Regions from separate parts of the Streptomyces sp. SP18BB07 genome, predicted to be linked through region 2. Evidence: riboswitches for the same ligand, from Rfam matches in the RefSeq annotation. Region 2 holds a riboswitch; each other region holds the start of a gene.
The links. A riboswitch is a leader RNA that binds a small molecule or an ion and turns the genes downstream of it on or off. The one in region 2 is predicted to bind cobalamin.

Region 1 (2,252 bases), on a different contig from region 2:
GTGCGCCGCGAAGACGAGCTGGGCGTACGCGGCGGGCCCGGCCTTGGCCGCCCACACGCCGTGGTTCTTCGCCAGCCAGGCGAGCGGCTTCTCGGTCGCGTCCACGTCCCCGGCGGCGGCGAGCGCGACGACCGCGTCGGCGGTGTTGCCGTGGTCGGGCTGGTCCTCCGCACCCGCGAGGGAGGACATCAGATAGCCGTCGGCGGTGAGGGCACCGGCGAGATGGACGGCCCCGTTGTGCGCGAGGTCCTCCGGAGAGTCACCCGAGGCGCAGGAGTCGAACGAGGCCCCGCCCTTCCCCTCGCCGCTACCCGCCCCGACCACGAACCCCTTGCCCAGGCTGCCGAGCACGGCGGCGGCCGTGGCGTCGGCGTTCGCGGCGAGACCGCCCTTCTTGTCGGGCTGATAGGCGAAGGCCCCGCCGTCCTTCGCGTCCCCGTCCTTCCTGCCCCCGTCGCCGCAGGGCAGGGCGAGGGAACGGAGGGCCTCGTAGGGGGAGTTGCCGTCCTTCTGCTGCTTCCCGGGGGCGTCGCCCACAGCGGTCAGCGCGCCGATCACGACGGACGTCGAGTTCGCGTCGCTGGGGCCGCCCGCGGTGTAGCCCCAGCCGCCGTCCTCGTTCTGGTTGTCCTTCAGCCACCGCACCGCCCGACCGGCCTCGGCGTCCCGCCCGCCGACCGCTGCGAGCGCCTGGATCGCGGCCGCCGTGCTGTTGGTGTCGACGGCCGTCGCGCTGTCGCACTTGGCGGTCGCGTCGGCGCGGTACGCCGGGAACGCCCCGCTCGCGCACTGCTGCCCGACCAGCCACTCCACGGCCCCGGCGCCGGGCTTCTCACCCACCGCGTCCAGGGCGAGCAGGGTGAGCGACTGCCGCCAGACACCGTCGTACGTGGGGTCGTTGGAGCCGTACAGACCGGTGGGTATCGCCTGGGAGGGCGAGGCGGAGGGCGAGGCGGAGGGAGCGGTGGACGCCTCGGAGGCCGTACCGTCGGCGAAGGCGGCCGGCGCGAGCCCGAGTCCGGTGCCGAGTCCGGCTGTGACGGTCAGTACGGCGACGACCGCGGCGCTGCGGCGGACATTCATATCGGCGGCTGCCTCTCCCTGACGGGGAGCCGGGCGGCACGGCGGAGCGCCGGGCGGCTCGGCTCCGTATTCCTCGACGGTGCCGTGCACCGGCGGGCCGCCGGTGACGCGAGCCGGTCATGATTCCGTCCAGGGCAGTCCGACTTGCCGCCCTCTGCCGAGGTCGGCTCACGGTTGCGGGTCAGCGCCGGATTTGCACCGGCTTCCCCCTGTACGGGTGTGATGACGACGCGGTCACTCTACCTGCCGGTAGCCGGGATCCTGAGGGCCGCCTGTGGGCCGCGATAGGTTCGGGCCATGCGTACGGGGAGACTGCTGGGCGCGGGCCGCACGGCCGACGTGTACGAACTCCACGCCGACGAGGGGGAGTCCGGGCCGGACGATCACGGCGGCCTCGGCGCGCTGACCGAGGCCGGTGACCCGGTAGGCGTCGCCGACAGTGACGGAGCCGACAGGCATACCGGAGGTGTCGGACAGGGTGACGCCTGGGTGCTACGCCGCTACCGAGAGGGGTGGGGCGACGCCGCCACCGAGGCCGAGGTCATGGAGTACGTACGCAGCCACGGCTACCCTGTCCCGCGCGTTCATTCGGCGACCCGTACGGAGATGGTGCTGCAACGCCTGCCGGGCCCGACCCTGCTGGAGGCCTGCGCCGCCGGCCAGGTCACCCCGCCGCAGGTCGGCGCCACCCTGGCCCAACTCCTGCGCACCCTCCACGCCGTCCCGCCCCGCCGCCCCGGTGCCCGGGTTCTCCACCTGGACCTCCACCCGGAGAACGTCCTCCTCACCCCGCACGGCCCGCAGGTCATCGACTGGAGCAACGCCGAGGAGGGGCCGCCCGGCCTCGACTGGGCCGTCTCCGCGATGATCCTCGCCCAGGTCGCCGTCGACCCGACGGACGCCCGCGCCCCCATGGCCCACGCCACCCTCAGCTCCCTCCTGGCCCACCGCCCCGACAACACCCTGACCCACCACGACCTGACCGAAGCGAGCCATCGCCGGGCATCCAACCCGACCATGTCCCCCCACGAGATCGAACTCCTGGCCAGGGCAGAAGAGTTGATCCGTGACGCCCCTGAGAAGGCCGCAGGCCTTTAGGGGCGCGGGGAACTGCGCGAGAAGCCCCACCGAACCCGCGGCCGACAACCGCCCCGTACCCCCACCCCCCT
Region 2 (2,252 bases):
GTGCGAGGGTGCGCATCATCCGGCCGTACAGGTCACGGGCCGCGATCGTCTTCTTCGCCAGGCCGTCCGCCTCCGCCCTGCGGTACGCGGCCTCGAACTCCGCACCCCACAGGTCGACCAGCTCGGGCACGTCGGACGGGGAGAACAGCGACCACTGCTCGTCGGCGGCGACCCGGCGCATGAACTCGTCCGGGATCCAGTGCGCCAGGTTCAGGTTGTGCGTACGCCGGGCGTCCTCGCCGGTGTTGTCGCGCAGTTCCAGGAACTCCTCGATGTCGGAGTGCCAGGTCTCCAGGTAGACCGCGGCCGCGCCCTTGCGTCGGCCGCCCTGGTTCACGGCGGCGACCGAGGCGTCCAGCGTCTTCAGGAACGGCACGATGCCGTTGGAGTGCCCGTTGGTGCCCCGGATCAGCGAACCGCGCGAGCGGATGCGGGAGTACGACAGACCGATGCCACCGGCGTGCTTCGAGAGGCGGGCCACCTGGTGGTAGCGGTCGTAGATGGAGTCCAGCTCGTCCAGCGGGGAGTCGAGGAGGTAGCAGGACGACATCTGGGGGTGTCGCGTACCGGAGTTGAAGAGCGTGGGGGAGGAGGGGAGGTAGTCCAGGCGGCTCATCAGCCCGTAGAGCGCGGCCACTTCGTCGAGGGCGCGCAGGCCCGCCTCCGCGTCGGCACCCGTGTCCTCGGCGAGGCCGGCGGCGACCCGCAGCATGAAGTGCTGGGGCGTCTCGACGACCTTGCGGGTGAGGGGGTGCCGGAGCAGATAGCGGCTGTGCAGGGTGCGCAGACCGAAGTAGCCGAAGCGGTCGTCCCCGGCCGGGTCGATCAGGGCGTCGAGACGCTCGGCGTGGGCGCGGACGAACGCGGCCGTACGGTCGGCGACGAGACCCTCCCGGTGGCCCACGGCGATGGACTCGGTGAACGTCGTGACACCCTGCGAGGCCGCCTCGGCACGGATGCCGACGGCCAGCAGCCGGGCGGCCAGTCTCGAATAGGCGGGGTCCTCGGCGATGAGGCCCGCGGCGGCCTCCGTGGCCAGCTCACGCAGCTCCGCGACCATCTCGGCGGAGGACGCGCGCACCGACCGGCCGCGCAGCGCGGCGGTGGCGACCCGGCCGGGGTCGGCGTCGGGGAGGTCGGCGGTCAGCTCGGTCAGGATCCGCAGCAACGCGGTACCGGGACCGTCGGTCTCCGTCACCGGGTCGACTGACACCGGGTCGGCTGACACCGGCTCGGCTGCGGTCAGGTCGGCTGACACCGGATCGGCTGGCGCGATGGTCACGTGGGGCTCTCCCTCGCTCGGCTGGGGCCTTGCGGAGGGCAGGCGGCAGCACACGAGCGCACGGGAGCGTCGCGTCCACCGGCCCATTCCACGAGGCCCGGACGTCACGGCACCCGGACCGGACGGCCGGGCGCACTGTCGGCAGGTGTTCGGACTGAACAGGCGTGCACACATGGCGATGTATGCACGCAAATACACCGTTGCGGGACAGTTCCGGATTCACACCGGATTCCCCTGCGGCGACAGCGAGCATGAGCATACATCTAGTGCCGGGGCGCGGTGTCACCCCCACATGTTGTGTCGCATTCGGCTTCGCAGGGTGTCAGAGCGTCAACTCATAGGTGATCAGAGTGATGTCGGGCTGGTCGGGGAGGGGGTTCCAGTCGCGCTCAGGTGTGCGAGTGAAGCCCAGGCGTCCGTAGATGCGATGGGCCGCGTGCATGCTCCGCTGGGTCGACAGCACGACACGCACACAGCCCTCGACGGTGCGGGCACGCTCCAGGCAGGCCCGCACGAGTGCCTCGCCGACACCCCGCCCCCGGGCTTCGGGGGAGACGGCGAGCATCCGTATCTCGGCCTCTCCCGCGCGGGCGATGTCGGCCATGGGCCCGCCTGCGGGGACGAAGGTCACCCCGCCCAGCACCTGCCCGTCCGCGGCCGCCACGAGCACCTCGGCCTCGGCCGCCCGCTTCGCCACGTTCCGCAGCTCGTCGAGGTACCGGTCGCTCTCTCCGAAGTCCAGCAGTCCGTCGCCGAGGTAGGCCTGGGCGGTGATCTCGCCGAGCGCGGCGTACTCGTCGGGAGCCGCCGGCCTGATCGTGATGTCCATGCGTCGCAGTGTGCACGAGGGGCGGCTGCGCGGGTCGGCGGTTTTCCACAGGGGCCGCCGTCCGTCGGACTATCGGATTTGTCAGGCCGTCGCAGGCCACCTGGGCAGGGTCGTCACGAAGTCCTCGCTGAAGTCGCGGGT
Region 3 (2,252 bases), on a different contig from region 2:
CACCCGGTAGGCCCGCCACAGCCGACGGCCGGGCACGCCCGCGGGGCCCAGCAGCACCACGAGCGCGGTCAGCAGGACCAGGGCCGCGCCGGGCCAGGGCGGCAGGGAGATCGCGAGCACGGTGAGGCCGAGCCCGAGCACGGCCTTGTCCACGGGATGGCGGCGGCGCCAGCGACTGCTGTGCGCCGCCACGTCGATCGGCAGCACCTGGGTCAGCCCCGCCCGGCGGGGGGCTCCCCGGAGCGACCCGCCGAGCTGTCGTCGCCGGACGCCGTCGCCGTGGAGGCCGCGACCGCGTCCACCGGCGTCGCCGCGACCGCCGTGTCCACCGGCCGCGCCGGAGCCGTGTCGGCGGCCCCTGACGCGTCCAGCAGGGCTCGGGCCCGGGCCTCGCCCTGGCGCCGGCCCCGGTGGATGCCGAAGTAGTAGGCGAGGACCCCCGCGCCGAGGGCGGCCTGGAGGGCGAAGAGCGCCGACTCGATCTCACCGGACGGCGGTTCGTAGAGGGGGGAGAACCACGGCTCGTAGTCCGGCTCGATCTCCGTGATCGCCGTCTCCGCCTCGGCGTCGGCGCCCGTGAAGGGCTCCTCCTTGTGGTCGCCGAGGCCGAGGGCCAGCGGCAGGACGGCGAGCGCGGCGACGGCGAGCAGCAGCAGCGCGTTGATCTTCGTGTTCCGGTTCATCGGGCCACCGCCTCGGTCTCGTTCTCCGTCTCGGCCCCTACGCGGTTCCGCCGGTCGGTCAGGAGCACACCGAGCCGGGTCAGTTCGCCCTTGCTCGACTGCACCAGCAGACGCATCACCAGCACCGTGAGCAGACCCTCGCTGACCGCGAGCGGGATCTGGGTGACGGCGAAGATGGAGCCGAACTTGCCGAGCGCGCCCAGGAAACCACTGCTCGGGTCGGGGAACGCGAGCGCCAACTGCACGCTGGTGACGCAGTAGGTGACCAGGTCGGCGAAGAACGCGCCGAAGAACACCGTCACCATCAGCGGCACGTCGAAGCGTCGCAGCAGCCGGTAGACGCCGTACCCCGCCCAGGGACCGGCGATCGCCATCGAGAAGACGTTGGCGCCGAGCGTGGTCAGACCGCCGTGTGCGAGCAGCAGGGCCTGGAAGAGCAGGGTGATGGTGCCGAGAACCGCCATGATCGGCGGCCGGAACAGGATGGCACCGAGGCCGGTGCCGGTGGGGTGGGAGCAACTCCCGGTGACGGACGGGAGCTTCAGCGCGGACAGGACGAACGTGAAGGCCCCGGAGGCGCCGAGGAGCAGCGTGCTCTCGGGATGCTCCCTGACCTCACGGGTGAGTGCCCGGACTCCGTGGACGACGAACGGCGCGGACGCGACGCCCCAGGCGATCGCGTGCGCCGGAGGAAGGAAACCCTCGGCTATGTGCATGGCTCAGCAGACCCTCTCCAGCACCTCGTGGATGGTTGACGCGCCTTGGCCGGTCTCCTGGCTTACGGGTGACACCGCCCGTGCTCCGCCTTCCCGGGTCCGAAGACCCAGTGGCTGTCCGTGAGGACCGGAGCCGGACTTCCCGATCACAGTGGCGAGGGCCGCACCGGCATGACACCGGATTTCCCGTTCACCAAGGCGTGGTGACAGTAATGCCCGCATAAGGACGCTGACAAGCGGAGGCGAGGGGCGCGCGGGCGCCGTGCGACAGCTCACACCCCAGCGCACACTCCGGCGTACGCCCCACGTCACGCCGAGAGCCCCGACCTGACCGAAAGCAGACGGGAGCTTTACTGCGACATAGTTGCAGCTGCCATAACGGCGCACAACGCTGAGGGGGCCCGACCGCACGGACGAAGAGAAGGCCCACGCCCCATGACTCCTGGTACCGACACCGCCCCCTCGGCCACCGCCGGGACGGGCGGTTTCTCATGGCGGCGGATCCGCGCCTCGATGTCGCGCAAGGAGTGGGCGAGCCTGGGCGGGATGGCCGGATTCATCCTGGCGCTGCACCTCGTCGGCTGGTTCACCCTGGTGGTGATCGTCGCCCCCGAGCACTACAGCGTCGGGAGCAAGACCTTCGGAATCGGTATGGGGGTCACCGCCTACACCCTGGGCATGCGGCACGCCTTCGACGCCGACCACATCGCCGCCATCGACAACACCACCCGCAAACTGAGGGGGGAGGGGCAACGCCCGCTGTCGGTCGGTTTCTGGTTCTCCCTCGGCCACTCGTCGATCGTGCTCGTCCTCACGTTCCTCCTCACCCTCGGCGTCAAGGCGCTCGCCGGAC

Region 1: it holds a riboswitch for cobalamin, as region 2 does, so the genes downstream of both, PUR53_RS46435 (prenyltransferase/squalene oxidase repeat-containing protein) here and PUR53_RS13235 (ribonucleoside-diphosphate reductase subunit alpha) in region 2, are expected to answer to the same signal.
Region 3: it holds a riboswitch for cobalamin, as region 2 does, so the genes downstream of both, PUR53_RS18465 (energy-coupling factor ABC transporter permease) here and PUR53_RS13235 (ribonucleoside-diphosphate reductase subunit alpha) in region 2, are expected to answer to the same signal.

What each region holds. Positions count from the first base shown of each region.
Region 1 is NZ_JAQYWT010000370.1:229,206-231,457, reverse strand. It holds gene PUR53_RS46435 (prenyltransferase/squalene oxidase repeat-containing protein) at 1-1,083, opposite strand, end outside; cobalamin riboswitch at 1,158-1,349, opposite strand; gene PUR53_RS46430 (phosphotransferase) at 1,381-2,181, shown strand; gene PUR53_RS46425 (MBL fold metallo-hydrolase) at 2,252-2,252, opposite strand, start outside.
Region 2 is NZ_JAQYWT010000274.1:76,130-78,381, forward strand. It holds gene PUR53_RS13235 (ribonucleoside-diphosphate reductase subunit alpha) at 1-1,282, opposite strand, end outside; cobalamin riboswitch at 1,406-1,541, opposite strand; gene PUR53_RS13240 (GNAT family N-acetyltransferase) at 1,605-2,111, opposite strand; gene PUR53_RS13245 (nucleoside hydrolase) at 2,193-2,252, opposite strand, start outside.
Region 3 is NZ_JAQYWT010000297.1:17,509-19,760, reverse strand. It holds gene cbiQ (cobalt ECF transporter T component CbiQ) at 1-207, opposite strand, end outside; gene PUR53_RS18470 (energy-coupling factor ABC transporter substrate-binding protein) at 213-683, opposite strand; gene PUR53_RS18465 (energy-coupling factor ABC transporter permease) at 680-1,399, opposite strand; cobalamin riboswitch at 1,430-1,612, opposite strand; gene PUR53_RS18460 (HoxN/HupN/NixA family nickel/cobalt transporter) at 1,835-2,252, shown strand, end outside.